Regions from separate parts of the Streptomyces sp. NPDC053367 genome, predicted to be linked through region 1. Evidence: riboswitches for the same ligand, from Rfam matches in the RefSeq annotation. Region 1 holds a riboswitch; each other region holds the start of a gene.
What was found. Region 1 has a riboswitch for thiamine pyrophosphate ahead of thiO (glycine oxidase ThiO). Riboswitches for the same ligand answer to the same signal wherever they lie in the genome.

Region 1 (5,291 bases):
CCGGGCGAGGACGGGGTCGTCGTTGGTGTACGGCAGGACGGTGAAGCCGTCCTCCACCAGCGTCTCGGCCGCGTCCAGCAGCTCGATCGGGTCCGGCAGCAGGGTGCGCTCGTCGGCGATGACCTCCAGCTTGACCAGGTCGGTGCCGAGCGCCTCGCGGGCCAGCCGGGCCGTCAGCACGGCCTCCCCGGCGGTGAAACAGCCGGCCGTGTTGGGCAGGACGCGGATGCCGAGCCTGTCCAGCACGGACAGCACCGAGCCGTGCACCGAGGGGTCGACGCGCCGCATGGCGACGGTCGTCAGCTCCGTCCCGGACGCCACCAGCGCCCGCTCCAGCACCTCCAGGCTGGGCGCGCCCCCGGTCCCCATGATCAGCCGGGAGCTGAACGTCGTACCCCCGAGGACGAACGGATCGTCGGCCATGGGTCAGCCTCCCTGTACGGCGGTGAGGACTTCGACGCGGTCGCCCTCGGCGAGCGCGGTGGAGGACCACTGCGTGCGCGGCACGACGGTCTCGTTGAGCGCGGCGGCCACTCCGGAGGGCGCCGCGGTGAGGGAGCGCACGAGCGTGTCGAGAGCCGTCCCCGGCTCGATCTGCCGACGCTCGCCGTTGACCGAGATGGTGACCGAGAGGTTCATACGGGCTGCTCCGTGAGTGCGGTGGTGAAGCGCCGGGGCGTGAAGGGGCGGGCCTCGTCGGGCAGTTCACCGGTGGTCAGGACGTGGGCCATGGCGTCGCCGGTGACCGGCGTCAGCAGCACGCCGTTGCGGTAGTGGCCGGTGGCCAGCAGCAGGCCGTCCAGCTCGGTCGGGCCGAGCAGCGGCGCGTTGTCGGGTGAGCCGGGGCGCAGACCCGCGCGGGTCTCCGTCAGCGGCAGTTCGGTGATGCCGGGGACCAGTTCGTGGGCGTCGCGCAGCAGCTCGTACACGCCGCCCGCGGTCACCGTGGTGTCCCAGCCGAGTTCCTCGCTGGTGGCCCCGACGACCAGCTCGCCGTTCTCCCGCGGCACCAGATAGACCTGGCTGCCGCGCACCACCGCGCGGACGGTGCGGTGCAGGAAGGGCGCGTACCGCCCCGGCACGGTCAGCCGCAGCACCTGCCCCTTCACCGGCCTGACCGGCGGCAGTACGTCGTCCGGGACACCGGCGAGCCGCCCGCTGAGGCTGCCCGCCGCGAGGACCACCTGCCCGGCCCCCAGCAGCGCGCCCGCGCGCGTGACGACACCCGCGGCCCGCTCCCGTACGACGGTGAGCTGTTCGGCCCAGTCGCGGTGGAACACCACGCCCGCCTGCGCGCAGGCCGCCACCAGGGCCGCCGCGAGGCGCCGCGGGTCGATCTGGTGGTCGCCGTCCACCCGCAGCCCGCCGCGCACGCCCGGCGCCAGCATCGGCTCCAGGCGCCGGCACTCACGTCCGGACAGCCACTGCGAGTCCAGGCCCGACTGCTGCTGGAGCGCGTGCAGTTCGCGCAGGTGCGCGCGGTCGTCGGCGTCCAGCGCGACGGCGAGGGTGCCGCACTGCCGGTAGCCGAGGTCGTGCCCGGTGAGGCCGGTCAGCTCGGCGGCGAACTCCGGGTAGCGGCGCGCCGAGGCGAGGTTCAGGCCGAGCAGGGTCTGCTCGCCGTAGTGCAGTTCGGTGACGGCGGCCAGCATCCCGGCCGCCACCTGCGCGGCCCCGCCGCCCGGTTCCGGGTCCACGACAGCCGTGGCGAGACCGCGTTGCGCGGCCCGCCACGCCGTCACCAGACCGATGATGCCGCCCCCGACCACGAGGACGTCTGACGTACGCGACATGGGCGTCCAGCCCCTCCCTTCGCCGGCATGACCCGGATCAGGTTCGTACGGTCGGAGGCCGCCAGCCTCCCTCTCAGCCCGGTGCGTCCGGGCTCCCGCGAGTGCTTTACGTTTGCCCCACCCTAACCGCAGCCGCCACACCCTCGTAAGGGAGCCTTCAGCCGTGCCCCGTTCGCTCGACGGTCTCGTCCTCGCCCCGGTCGCCGACCAAGCCCCAGGTCAGGTGGGCACCCGCACCCGGTTCACGTACCACGAGAAGGACGGCGGGATCTGGGCCGAGTACGCGGGCGGCGATGTGGTGCGCGGCCGGCTGGTGGGAACCCGGGACGGAGACCGGCTGGACTTTCGGTATGTCCAGCTGCGGCTCGACGGCACGACGGCCTCCGGGCACTGCGTGTCACGGGTCGTGGAGCTGCCCGACGGGCGGCTCCGCCTGGAGGAGACCTGGGAGTGGGAGTCGCGGCCGGGCAGCGGGACCAGCGTGGTGGAGGAGGTCACGGACGTGGTGGGGGAGGTCACGGGACACGGCCGGTGACTGACGGATTGTCAGTTGTCTATGGTGATCAGGTGAGCGAGCAGACGCAGGAACGGGAAGCGCCGGGAGCGACCGTGCCGCGGCGTGTCGTCGTCGTGGGCGCGGGCATGGCCGGCGTGCAGACCGCGGTCGCCCTGCGCGAACAGGGCTTCACGGGCACCGTGACCCTGATCGGCGCCGAACCCCACCAGCCCTACGACCGGCCCCCGCTGTCCAAGGCCGTGCTGCTCGGCACCGCCGAGGGCTCCGCCTTCGACGTCGACTTCGAGGCGCTCGACATCGAGCTGCACCTCGGCCGCGAGGCCCTCGGCCTGCGCCCGGCCGACCATGAGCTGGACACCGAGCACGGCCCGGTGCCCTACGACGTCCTGGTCCTGGCCACCGGCGCCGAACCGGTGCATCTGGCCGGCGCCGAGGGCGTGCCCGGCGTGCATCTGCTGCGCACCCTGGACGACGCCGAGCGGCTGCGGCCCGTCCTGGCCCGCCAGCACGACATCGTGGTCGTCGGAGCCGGCTGGATCGGCGCCGAGTTCGCCACCGCCGCGCGCGAGGCGGGCTGCGCGGTGACCGTCGTGGAGGCCGCCGACCGGCCGCTCGCCGGGGCGCTGCCCGCCGAGGTCGCCGCCCCGATGGCCTCCTGGTACGCCGACGCCGGCGCCGATCTGCGCACCCACACGCGTGTGGCCCGCGTCGAGCCCGGCGAGGTCGTCCTCGACGACGGCACCCGGCTGCCCGCCGGCGCGGTCGTCGTCGGCATCGGCGCCCGCCCCGCCACCGCCTGGCTCACCGGCTCCGGCGTCGAGCTGGGCGCCCACGGCGAGGTCGTCGCCGACGCCCACCTGCACACCTCCGCCCCCGACGTCCACGCGGTCGGCGACTGCGCCTCCTTCCCCTCCGGCCGCTACGGCGAGCGACTGCTGGTCCACCACTGGGACAACGCCCTGCAGGGCCCGCGCACGGTCGCCGCCAACATCATCGGCGCCTCGACGGACGAGCCGCCGTCCGTCTACGACCCGGTGCCCTACTTCTGGTCCGAGCAGTTCGGCCGGTTCGTGCAGTACGCAGGCCACCACACCTCCGCCGACACGCTGCTGTGGCGCGGCGACCCGTCGGGTCCGGCCTGGTCGGTGTGCTGGCTGCGCGAGGGCCGCCTGGTGGCCCTGCTGGCGGTCGGCCGCCCGAGGGACCTGGCGCAGGGCAGGAAGCTGATCGAGTCGGGCGCCCGGATGGATCCGGACCTCCTGGCGGACCCGGCCCGCCCTCTGAAGGCGGCCGCGCTGTAGGGGGCGCGGAGCTGTCCCGATGTGCGGCTGCGCCGCGCGGGCGATCGGCCCGAAGGGCCCGGCAGACGTGATCACGCCCCCACCCGGGTGGCCTCGACTTCCGACTGTCAGTGCTGGATGGCAGGCTTGTCCCTGTGACCGAGATTGACGCAAAGATCGATGCTCTCGTCCCCGCCTGGCTCACCCTCCCCGACATCGCAGAAATGCTCGGTGTCGAGGTGACCCGCGTGCGGCAGCTGGTCAAGGAGGGCCAGCTCATCGCCGTACGCCGTGGTGAGAACCGCGCACTGCACGTCCCCGCCGCCTTCATCGACGGGGACAAGGTCGTCAAGGGCCTCACCGGCACCCTGACGCTCCTGCGGGACGACGGCTTCACCGACGAAGAGATGCTGGAGTGGCTCTTCACCCCCGACGACAGCCTGCCCGGCACCCCCGCGCAGGCGCTCAGCGAGAATCGCGGCACGGAGGTGAAGCGCCGCGCCCAGGCGCTCGCCGTCTGACCTGATCAGCACTCTGGAGGCACAGGGCCGGGGTACGTCCCCGGCCCGTGCGCCACCGACACCACGGGGGGACACGTATGCCCGCGACCGCACGCGCCCAGCTCGCCGACGCCCGGCTCTACCTCTGCACGGACGCCCGCAAGCGCCAGGGCGACCTGCCCGAGTTCCTGGACGCGGTCCTCGCCTCCGGCGTCGACATCGTGCAGCTGCGCGACAAGGGCATGGAGGCCGGCGAGGAGCTGGAGCACCTGAAGGTCTTCGCCGACGCCTGCGCCCGGCACGGCAAGCTCCTCGCGGTGAACGACCGCGCGGACGTCGCGCACGCCGCCGGGGCCGATGTCCTGCACCTCGGCCAGGGCGACCTGCCGGTGCCCGCGGCCCGCGCCATCCTCGGCGAGGACGTCCTGATCGGCCGCTCCACGCACGCCGAGGAGGAGGCCGCGGCGGCAGCGGTCCAGGAGGGCGTGGACTACTTCTGCACCGGCCCCTGCTGGCCCACCCCCACCAAGCCCGGCCGGTACGCACCCGGCCTGGACCTGGTGCGGTACACCGCCGCGCTCGGCACCGACCGGCCCTGGTTCGCCATCGGCGGCATCGACCTCGGCAACCTCGACGAGGTGCTGGAGGCGGGCGCCCGCCGGGTGGTGGTCGTACGGGCCGTCACCGAGGCCGACGACCCGGGAGCCGCCGCGGCCGAGCTCGCCAAGCGCCTGCGGTCCGCGTAGGACCGCGTGAGGCTCGCGTACGACCGTCCGGAGCCGTGTGGGTCCGCGGTGCGGGGGCTGGTGCGGCCGAGCGGCGAGACGCGTTCGGCCGCATGGCGAGACACTCATCCGCTCCAATCGGCTCATTTCGGGCACCCGCTGTCCACCCTTTGGACAGTAGCCGGGCAAATCGGGCAAATTTCCGTCATTCGGTTGGGGGACCGCCGACCCCTGGATAACCTGCGGGTATGGCCCTAGGAACCGCATCCACCAGGACTGATCGCGCACGCACCGTGCGTGACATCCTCGCCACCGGCAAGACGACGTACTCCTTCGAGTTCTCGGCGCCGAAGACCCCCAAGGGCGAGAAGAACCTGTGGAGCGCGCTCCGCCGGGTCGAGGCGGTCTCCCCGGACTTCGTCTCCGTCACCTACGGCGCCGGCGGCTCCACCCGCGCGGGCACCGTCAAGGAGACC
Region 2 (5,291 bases), on a different contig from region 1:
GACACAAGCGGCGCGGCCCTACGAGGCGCCGCAAGCACAGCCGTACGACATGCCGCAGGCGCAGCCCTACGGGGCGGTGCCGCAGAATCCGGAGCCCATGCCCGACGCCCCGCAGCCGGCCCCCGCACCGCAGAAGAAGAGCGCGGGCCGTGACCTGGGCGCGGCCATAGGGGTCGGGGTCGGGCTCGGCGCGGTGATCGTCGCGTCGCTGTTCGTCTACAAGGCCGTGTTCGTCGGTGTGATCGCGGTCGCCGTGGTCGTCGGTCTGTGGGAGCTGACCAGCCGGCTCCAGGAGCGCAAGCAGATCAAGGCGCCGCTCGTGCCGCTGGCGCTGGGCGGTGCGGCGATGGTCGTCGCCGGGTACGTCCGGGGCCCCGAGGGCGCGTGGGTCGCGATGGCCCTCACCGCGCTGGCCGTGCTGGTCTGGCGGATGACCGAGCCGCCCGAGGGCTACCTCAAGGACGTCACCGCCGGCGTCTTCGCGGCGTTCTACGTGCCGTTCCTCGCCACGTTCGTCGCGCTGCTGCTGACCGCCGACGACGGGCCCTGGCGCGTTCTGACGTTCCTGCTGCTGACCGTGGTCAGCGACACCGGGGCCTACGCGATCGGCTGGCGCTTCGGCAAGCACAAGCTCGCTCCGCGGATCAGCCCCGGCAAGACGCGCGAGGGGCTGTTCGGCGCGGTGAGCTTCGCCATGGTCGCCGGTGCGCTGTGCATGGAGTTCCTGGTGGACGACGGCCGCTGGTGGCAGGGCCTGCTGCTGGGGCTCGCCGTCGCCGCCAGCGCCACGCTGGGCGACCTCGGCGAGTCCATGATCAAGCGGGACCTCGGCATCAAGGACATGGGCACCCTGCTTCCGGGTCACGGCGGCATCATGGACCGCCTGGACTCGCTGCTGCCGACTGCTCCCGTGGTGTGGCTGCTGATGGTGCTGTTCGTCGGCTCCGGCTGACGAGTCCGGCGGTGCTGTTCGTCGGCTCCGGCCGGCGAGTCCGGCGGTGCGCTCGCTCACGGACCTCTGCCCCTGCGGGGCGGGGGTCCGTACGTCGTCCTGCGGTGGTGGCCGGGGGGCGTGCCCGGTGGGACGATTTCGGTGTACGCCCGCAAAGGGGGTCCACCCATGTCCGCCATCCGTGAATCCATCGACATCGACTGCCCTCCGGAAGACGCCTACGCCTATCTCACCGACCCCGCCCACCTGCCGGAATGGCAGCTGAGCGCGGTCGCGGCCGAGCCGCTCGAAGCGGGGCCGCTCCACCCCGGCTCCCGGGTCCGGGTCACCCGCCGGGTGGGCACCCGGCAGATCCCGGTGACCCTGGAGTTCGACGCGCTCGACCCGCCGCACAGCTGGGAGCTGCACGGCGTAGAGGGGCCCGTGCGTCCGCGCACCCACGGCGAGATCGAGCCGCTCGACGACGGACGCCGCTCCCGCGTGACCATCGAGGTCGACTTCGAGGGCCACGGCCTCGGCAAGGCCCTGGTCCCCCTCGTCGTCCGCCCCCAGGCCCGCAAGGAGCTGCCCCGGGACGAGGCCCTGCTGAAGCAGCGGTTGGAGCGCACGGGCGCCTGATCCTCGGGGTCGCGGGTCACTCATGACGATCTGCGACACTGGTAGCACCATGCCCAAGCCCGGAGAACTCACCTTTGTCGCGCCGCGCGGAGCCAAGCAGCCGCCGCGGCATCTCGCCGATCTCTCGCCCGCCGAGCGCAAGCAGGCCGTGGCCGAGGCCGGGGAGAAGCCGTTTCGCGCCAAGCAGCTGTCGCAGCACTACTTCGCGCGGTACGCGCACGACCCGCAGGAGTGGACCGACATTCCGGCCGGGTCCCGGGAGAGGCTGCGCGAGGCGCTGTTCCCCGAGCTGATGACCGTCGTACGGCATCTGTCGACGGACGAGGGGACCACGCGCAAGACGCTGTGGCGGCTGTTCGACGGGACGCTCGTCGAGTCGGTGCTGATGCGGTACCCGGACCGGGTGACCATGTGCATCAGCTCACAGGCCGGATGCGGTATGAACTGCCCGTTCTGCGCGACCGGGCAGGCGGGTCTCGACCGGAATCTGTCGACGGCCGAGATCGTGCACCAGATCGTCGACGGCATGCGCGCGCTCAGGGACGGCGAGGTGCCCGGCGGGCCCGCGCGGCTGTCCAACATCGTCTTCATGGGCATGGGCGAGCCCCTCGCCAACTACAAGCGGGTCGTCGGCGCCATCCGTGCCCTGACCGACCCCGCGCCCGACGGGCTGGGGCTGTCGCAGCGCGGCATCACCGTCTCCACCGTCGGGCTCGTGCCCGCGATCCACCGGTTCGCCGACGAGGGCTTCAAGTGCCGGCTGGCGATCTCCCTGCACGCCCCGGACGACGAGCTGCGCGACACGCTCGTGCCGGTGAACACGCGGTGGAAGGTGCGCGAGGTCCTGGACGCCGGGTTCGAGTACACCGAGAAGTCCGGGCGCCGGCTGTCCATCGAGTACGCGCTGATCCGTGACATCAACGACCAGGCCTGGCGCGGTGACCGGCTGGGCCGGCTGCTCAAGGGCAAGCCGGTGCACGTCAACCTGATCCCGCTGAACCCGACGCCCGGCTCGAAGTGGACCGCCTCGCGGCCCGAGGACGAGAAGGCGTTCGTCGAGGCCATTGCGGCGCACGGGGTGCCCGTGACCATCCGGGACACCCGAGGTCAGGAGATCGACGGAGCCTGTGGTCAGCTCGCCGCGACCGAGCGGTAGTCTGAGAGCCGTAGTCCGAGATCCGTTCAATACATCTTCATATTCCGACAGGGGAGCGCCACAGCGCTGAGAGTGCGGCGATCGGGCCGCAGACCCTCTGAACCTCGCCCAGGTCATTCTGGGTAGGAAGTTCGGTCATCACTCGAGCTGTTGCGCCCCGCCCGGGCCCCGAAGAGGACCCGGGCGGGGCCGCGTCTCTTCCTGGACCGTCCCAGGAGGAATTCCGTGCACATCAAGACGTTCGTCGCCGCGGCCGTCGGCCTCGGCCTGGTCACGCTGTCCGCGTGCGGGTCGGACTCCGCCTCCGACACGGACACCGGTTCCGGCGGCAAGGGCTCCAGGACCGTCACCCTCGTCAGCCACAGCTCGTGGGCGGTGTCCGAGGACGTCCTCGCCGCCTTCGAGAAGCAGTCCGGCTACCAGGTCAAGGTGCTGGAGGACGGCGACGCCGGCCAGGCCGTCAACAAGGCCGTCCTCACCAAGGACAACCCCCAGGGCGACGTGTTCTTCGGCGTCGACAACACCCTGCTGTCGCGGGCCCTGGACAACGGGCTCTTCCAGCCGTACGAGGCGAAGGGCCTCGACCAGGTCGGCGCGGAGTACCAGCTCGACAAGGACGAGCACCGGGTCACGCCCGTCGACTTCGGCGACATCTGCGTCAACTACGACAAGCAGTACTTCGCCGACCACAAGCTGGCCCCGCCGGCCACGCTCGACGACCTGACCGAGCCCGCGTACAAGAACCTCCTCGTCACCGAGAACGCCTCCACCTCCTCGCCCGGTCTGGGCTTCCTGCTCGGTACGGCGGCGAAGTACGGCGACGACGGCTGGCAGGACTACTGGAAGAAGCTGAAGGCCAACGGCGTGAAGGTCGTCGACGGCTGGGAGCAGGCCTACAACGAGGAGTTCTCCGGCTCGGCCGGCGGAAAGAAGGCCAGGGCCGACCGCCCGCTGGTGGTGTCGTACGCCTCCTCCCCGCCCGCCGAGGTGATCTTCGCCGACCCGAAGCCGAAGACCGCGCCCACGGGCGTGGCGAGCGGCACCTGCTTCCGGCAGATCGAGTTCGCGGGGCTGCTGAGCAACGCGAAGAACGCCGAGGGCGGCAAGGCGCTGATCGACTTCCTGATCTCGAAGCGGTTCCAGGAGGACATGCCGCTGAACATGTTCGTCTACCCGGTGACCGAGGCCGCGAAGGTGCCCGCCGAGTTCACGCAGTACGGTCCCGCCGCGAAGAGCCCCGAGACCATGGACCCGGCGAAGATCGCCGAGCACCGCGATGAGTGGGTCACGTCGTGGACCTCGCTCGTACTGAAGTAAGGCGCGGAAGCCGTACGGGGAGCGCGGCGCGGCTGGGTCTTATGGCCCTGCCCGTCGCGTTCTTCGGGCTGTTCTTCGCCTACCCCGTCGCCGCGATCGTCGAGCGCGGGCTGCACGCCGACGGGGTGTGGCGGCTGGGCCGGCTCGGTGAGGTGCTCGCCGACCCCGGCATCCGGCACGTGCTGTGGTTCACCACCTGGCAGGCCCTCGCCTCGACCGCGCTCACCCTGCTGATCGCGCTGCCCGGCGCGTATGCGTTCGCCCGGTTCGACTTCCCCGGCAAACAGGTGCTGCGCGCGGTGGTCACCGTGCCGTTCGTGCTGCCGACCGTGGTCGTCGGCACCGCGTTCCTGGCCGTCGTAGGCCGCGGTGGTCTGCTGGACGAGCTGTGGGGCGTACGTCTGGACACCACCGTGTGGGCGATCCTGCTGGCGCACGTCTTCTTCAACTACGCGGTCGTCGTACGGACCGTCGGCGGTCTGTGGGGCCAGCTCGACCCGCGGCAGGAGGAGGCCGCGCGGATGCTCGGCGCGTCCCGCCTCACCGCCTGGCGCACGGTCACGCTGCCCGCGCTCGGGCCGGCCGTCGCGGCCGCGGCCCTGATGGTGTTCCTGTTCACCTTCACCTCCTTCGGCGTGGTGCAGATCCTCGGCGGGCCCACGTTCTCGACCCTGGAGGTCGAGATCTACCGGCAGACCACCGAGATCTTCGACCTGACCACGGCCGCCGTGCTCACCCTGGTCCAGTTCGCCGCGGTGGGCGCGATCCTCGCCGTGCACGCCCGGACCGTACGGCGGCGGGAGACGGCCCTTCGGCTGGTGGACACCTCGGTGACGTCGGCGCGGCCGCGCGGGGCGGGGCAGTGGGCGCTGCTCGCCGGTGTGCTGGTGACGGTCGCCGTGCTGCTGGTGCTGCCGCTGGCGGTGCTCGTGCAGCGGTCGCTGGACGCGCCGGACTTCGGCTACTACCGCGCGCTGACCTCGTCCGACGGCGGCGCGTTCCTCGTGCCCCCGATCGAGGCGATCGGGAACTCGCTGCGGTACGCGTGCGTGGCCACCGCGTTCGCCGTACTGATCGGCGGGCTGGCCGCCGCCGCGCTGACCCGGCGGGACGCGGGGCGGCTGGTGCGCGGGTTCGACGCGCTGCTGATGCTGCCGCTCGGGGTGTCCGCGGTGACCGTCGGTTTCGGCTTTCTGATCGCCCTGGACGAGCCGCCGCTGGATCTGCGGGCCTCCTGGGTGCTGGTGC
Region 3 (5,291 bases), on a different contig from region 1:
TGAGCGCGGCCAGGGCGGTCGTGACCGGAACGGACGCCACCAGGCCGATCGAGCCGACCAGCGTGCGCACGATCTCCTCCGCGACCAGCTCGCTGTTGACGACCGCCCCCACGCTGCTCTGCGCGATCGAGAACAGCAGCAGCAGCGGCAGAGCCGCGCCCGCGTAGGCGAGGACGAGCGTGTTGACGACCGAGGCGATGTGATCGCGGCCGATCCGGATGCCCGCCCGGTACAGGCCGCGCCAGCCCATCGTCGGGTTGGCCTCGTGCAACTCCCACACCGCCGACGTCTGGGTGACGGTCACGTCGTCCAGGACCCCGAGCGAGCCGATGATGATGCCCGCCAGCAGCAGACCGCTCATGTCGATCGACGGGTACAGCCCGTGGATCAGGCCGGTGTTGTCGTCCGTGTTGCCGGTGAGGGCGGCCCAGTCGATGAACCACGAGCCGAGCACGCCGATCAGCAGCAGGGAGATCAGGGTGCCGAGCACGGCCACCGAGGTCCGGGCGGACAGGCCGTGACACAGATACAACGCGATCAGCATGATCGCGCTCGCCCCGACCACCGCCACGACCAGCGGGTTCGAGCCCTGAAGGATCGCGGGCAGGATGAAGAAGTTGAGCACCACGAAACTCATGGCCAGAGCGACCAGCGCCATCACCCCGCGCATCCGGCCCACGAGCACGACGGCGATCGCGAAGATGCCGGCGAGCACACCCAGCGGAAGCCGGCGGTTCACATCCACGACGGAGTACTGCAGGTCCTTCGGCGCGGAGGGCTCGTAGGCGACCACGACCTCCTGGCCCTCGTGCAACTGCCGTGACTGGTCCGGCTGCACGATCTCGGTGAACGTGCGCCCGCTGTCCTCGCCGGAGTCGACCCGGATCGTCGCCCGCTTGCAGGTGCCGTTCTCCTGCTGCTGCGCCGAGGAACCCTCCGCGGTGGAGGTGTCGCCTGTCGGGGGGACGCCGGAGGCATTGACCGACTTGCAGTCCAGCTCCTCGACCTTGGTGACCGTCGCCTGTTCCGTCTGCCGGTCGAAACCGACACCGGTGCGCTCGTGTGGCGGCGCACCGCCGGGCCACAACACCGCGAGGCCCACCACGACCGCGGCCGCGAACGGGACGAGGATCGCCGCGATCACCTTGCGCAGATGCTTGGAGACGGGCGCGGCCGGTCCATGACTGTGACTGTGCGAGTGACCGCCTCCGTGGCCGCCTCCGTGGCCGCCTCCGCCACCGTGACCGCCTCCGTGGCCGCCGCCGCCTCCGTGACCACCTCCGCCTCCGTGGCCGCTGCCTGACCCGTGACCGCCTCCGTGGCCGCCGCCGCCTCCGTGACCACCTCCGCCTCCGTGGCCGCTGCCTGACCCGTGACCGCCGCTCACGTCGCGGCCGCTGCCACGTCCGTGCCGTCCAGCGAGACCATGCCCGCCCTCGGCACCGCCTCCACCACCGGAGCCGTAGCCCCCGTCTCCACCGCCGAAGCCGTAGCCGCCGCCGGCCTCGTGTCCGCCGCCAGAGCCAGGGCCGTCTCCGGAGCCAGGGCCGCCACCGGCCCCAGGACCGCCACCGGCCCCGGTCCACCCGCTCTCTCCACGCCCGTGCCCGTGCCCCTGGCCATGGCCACCGTCACCCGGTCCGTGTGCCTGCCCGCCCTCGGAGCCTGCCGCGGTGCCGGGCGCCGCGCCGCCTCCGGTGCCGTATCGGCCGCTCCCGTCGCCCGGGAAAGAGGGTCCGGGCCCGTGCCCGGAACCGTGTCCGTTTACGGCTGCGGGGCCGGCCCCGCAGCCGCCGATGTGACGACCGCCGGAGGCCCTCGCGGTGGGTCCGTCACGGCGCGGTTCGGGCGGCGGGAACGGGGGCTGCTGTGTCGTGGTCACTGACCGATCATCGCAAGAACGACAGGGGCCCCCTGTTCACCGCGCCCGAAGTGACGCTAGCGTGGAGGCACCTTTGTACACGCGGGAGCTCGGAGCACCGGGCTGAGAGGGCGCTGACCTCCGTCTTCGCGATGTTTCACGTGGAACACGTGGTGTTCCACACGAAACACCGGGAGACGGTGACCGCTGCGTCGACCGCCGAACCTGTTACCGGGTAATGCCGGCGTAGGGAGTAGGTCTCATGACCAGCAAGGACGTACGCACGCCTGCCTCCACGCAGCAGGGGACCTCCGCGGTCTCCGAGAGCGACGACGTCAGGAAGTCCATCGGATGGCACAAGGCGTATGTCGAGGGCTCGCGCCCCGATATGCGCGTGCCGGTCCGTCAGGTGCACCTCACCAACGGCCAGTCGGTCACGTTGTACGACACATCAGGCCCTTACACCGATCCATCCGTCGAGACGGACGTCCGCAGGGGCCTGGCGCCGCTGCGGGAGAACTGGATCATCGCCCGTGGCGACACCGAGGAGTACGCGGGCCGTCCCGTCCGCCCCGAGGACGACGGCCTCAAGCACACCTCGCCGCGTGGTGGACTGCGCAATCTCGACGCGGTCTTCCCGGGCCGCCCCCGGCTGCCGCGCCGCGGCCGCAGCGGTCAGGCGGTCACGCAGCTGGCCTATGCGCGCCGGGGCGAGATCACGCCCGAGATGGAATACGTGGCCATCAGGGAGAACGTTTCCCCCGAGGTGGTGCGCGAGGAGATCGCGGCAGGCCGGGCCGTGCTGCCGGCGAACGTGAACCACCCGGAGATCGAGCCGATGATCATCGGCAAGCGGTTCCTGGTGAAGGTCAACGCCAACATCGGCAACTCCGCGGTGACGTCCTCCATCGAGGAGGAGGTCGAGAAGATGACCTGGGCGACCCGCTGGGGCGCCGACACGGTCATGGACCTGTCCACCGGCCGCAACATCCACACCACCCGCGAGTGGGTGCTGCGCAACTCCCCCGTGCCCATCGGCACGGTGCCGCTCTACCAGGCCCTGGAGAAGGTCGACGGCCGGGCCGAGGAGCTGACCTGGGAGATCTACAAGGACACGGTCATCGAGCAGGCCGAGCAGGGCGTGGACTACATGACCGTCCACGCGGGCGTCCGGCTGCCGTACGTGCCGCTGACCGCCAACCGCAAGACGGGCATCGTCTCGCGCGGTGGCTCGATCATGGCCGCGTGGTGCCTGGCGCACCACAAGGAGAGCTTCCTCTACGAGAACTTCGAGGAGCTCTGCGAGATCCTCGCCGCGTACGACATCACGTACTCGCTCGGCGACGGCCTGCGCCCGGGTTCGATCGCGGACGCCAACGACGAGGCGCAGTTCGCGGAGTTGAGGACGCTCGGGGAACTCAACCGGATCGCCAAGCGTTTCCATGTGCAGACGATGATCGAGGGCCCCGGTCACGTCCCGATGCACAAGATCAAGGAGAACATCGACCTTCAGCAGGAGATCTGTGATGAAGCTCCGTTCTATACGCTCGGCCCGCTGACCACGGACGTCGCGCCCGCGTACGACCACATCACTTCCGGCATCGGTGCCGCGATGATCGCCTGGTGGGGCACGGCCATGCTGTGCTACGTCACGCCCAAGGAGCACCTGGGCCTGCCCAACCGTGACGACGTCAAGACCGGCGTCATCACCTACAAGATCGCCGCGCACGCCGCCGACCTCGCCAAGGGGCACCCGGGGGCGCAGGAGTGGGACGACGCGCTGTCCGACGCCCGGTTCGAGTTCCGCTGGGAGGACCAGTTCAACCTGGCCCTCGACCCGGACACGGCACGGGAGTTCCACGACGAGACCCTCCCGGCCGAGCCTGCCAAGACGGCTCACTTCTGCTCCATGTGCGGGCCGAAGTTCTGCTCGATGAAGATCTCCCAGGACATCCGCCGTGAGCACGGCGGCAGCAAGGCGGAGATCGAGGAGGGCATGGCCCAGAAGTCGAAGGAGTTCGCGGCGGCCGGCAACCGGGTGTACCTGCCGCTCGCGGACTGACACCGACAGGCGGCCGACCGGGTCGTACGGCCATGGGTCCGCGGACCTGCCGTACGCCTCGGGTCGGCGGCCTGCCGAAGCTCCCGGTGGCCCGGTGTGCGGCTTGCGCTCCCCTGGGCGGGCGGCGCAAGCCGGGGTCAGTCCGGCTGGTGCTCGGGGCCCCCGAAGTCGGGGCTGCTGAAGTCGGGACTGGTGTAGCTCGGGCGAGGGCTCGCGGAGGCGCCCTCGCCGGGGCTGGTGAAACCCGGGCGGTCGTAGCCGAGATGGGGCATGCGCCCGGCCGGTGTCGGTGGACTCGTGCGGGGCAGGGCGACCGGGCTCGACGCGGCGAGCGCGTCGCGCAGGAACGGCACGATGCCGCGCTCCAGCAGGGCCTCCCGCCAGGCCTGCCTGGCCTGGTCCAGCTCCCCGCCCGGATCGTCGTAGGAACTCGGGCTTGGTGTGGGCCTGTTGCGCAGGGCGGTGAGCAGCAGGCCGACGGCGGCGACCAGGATGGCGACGGCGGTCAGGGCGCCGAACGCCCATCCGGTCGTGAGCATGGTGTCGGCGAAGGACCGGTCCGGATCGAGCACCTTCAGGAGGTAACCGACGAGCAGGAAGATCGCGGCGGCGGTTCCGGCCAGGACAGGGGCGAGGACGGCGACGACCGCGACGGCCCCCGCGCCGGCGGTCTCGGTGACCTCCCCCATGACGGAGGCGAGTCCGCCCGTGCCCGCACCGGGCTCGGAGCCGGACTCGCGCAGGGACGACGAGGTGGGTGGTGTGGGCCGGCGCAGTTCCTCGCGGACCTTCACATAGTGCTGGTACTCGGTCGCCGCGGCGGCCGTGATGAGAGCGGTGGCGCCCAGCGCCATGGTGCGCAGTTGTTCGGGGTTGAGCCGCTGACCGACAGCGGCCAGTTCAGGACGGTGCGGGGCGGAGCGCAGCGCCTCATCGAGGATCCGCTCGTACTCCTGGCGGTCCTCGCTCAGCAGGTGCTGCGGAACGCTGTTCATGTGCATCCCCCGATGCTCCGTAGGGCTTGGGGCTCGCACGCTGACGAGCCGTCGGGCAGAAACGGAGGGGAGCCTGCTACGGATAAGCCGATGGTAGAGCGGTGACGGCACACGTCGACAGGGGGTTTGCAGAAATTGCCCTCCGGTCCGCGCCCTCGGGCTCGCGCTGTCACCTTCCGGGCCTGCGACGGGGTACCACGGCCCGGTGAAGTCTCACTTGTCCAGCGGGAGTTGCTGCACGAGCAGCTTTCCGGCCATGGTCACTCCGCCGTCCATGGCGATGGCGAGGCCGTCGGCGTAGACGTGCGGTCCCTCGACCACGGGGCCGGCGTTGTCCTCGCCGTCCTCGGAGCCGACCTCGCCCAGGAGGTAG

Region 2: another riboswitch for thiamine pyrophosphate. It lies ahead of ACIGXJ_RS30600 (thiamine ABC transporter substrate binding subunit); the one in region 1 lies ahead of thiO (glycine oxidase ThiO).
Region 3: another riboswitch for thiamine pyrophosphate. It lies ahead of thiC (phosphomethylpyrimidine synthase ThiC); the one in region 1 lies ahead of thiO (glycine oxidase ThiO).

What each region holds. Positions count from the first base shown of each region.
Region 1 covers NZ_JBITYN010000001.1:377,308-382,598, reverse strand. The annotation lists gene ACIGXJ_RS01750 (thiazole synthase) at 1-423, opposite strand, end outside; gene thiS (sulfur carrier protein ThiS) at 427-639, opposite strand; gene thiO (glycine oxidase ThiO) at 636-1,793, opposite strand; TPP riboswitch at 1,791-1,902, opposite strand; gene ACIGXJ_RS01735 (hypothetical protein) at 1,957-2,328, shown strand; gene ACIGXJ_RS01730 (NAD(P)/FAD-dependent oxidoreductase) at 2,361-3,611, shown strand; gene ACIGXJ_RS01725 (Rv2175c family DNA-binding protein) at 3,746-4,111, shown strand; gene thiE (thiamine phosphate synthase) at 4,189-4,836, shown strand; gene metF (methylenetetrahydrofolate reductase [NAD(P)H]) at 5,064-5,291, shown strand, end outside.
Region 2 covers NZ_JBITYN010000012.1:100,183-105,473, reverse strand. The annotation lists gene ACIGXJ_RS30615 (phosphatidate cytidylyltransferase) at 1-952, shown strand, start outside; gene ACIGXJ_RS30610 (SRPBCC family protein) at 1,121-1,570, shown strand; gene rlmN (23S rRNA (adenine(2503)-C(2))-methyltransferase RlmN) at 1,620-2,726, shown strand; TPP riboswitch at 2,766-2,873, shown strand; gene ACIGXJ_RS30600 (thiamine ABC transporter substrate binding subunit) at 2,952-4,043, shown strand; gene ACIGXJ_RS30595 (ABC transporter permease) at 4,019-5,291, shown strand, end outside.
Region 3 covers NZ_JBITYN010000003.1:184,551-189,841, reverse strand. The annotation lists gene ACIGXJ_RS10505 (YibE/F family protein) at 1-1,387, opposite strand, end outside; gene ACIGXJ_RS10500 (hypothetical protein) at 1,384-1,623, opposite strand; TPP riboswitch at 1,954-2,131, shown strand; gene thiC (phosphomethylpyrimidine synthase ThiC) at 2,124-3,923, shown strand; gene ACIGXJ_RS10490 (hypothetical protein) at 4,061-4,924, opposite strand; gene ACIGXJ_RS10485 (metallophosphoesterase) at 5,132-5,291, opposite strand, start outside.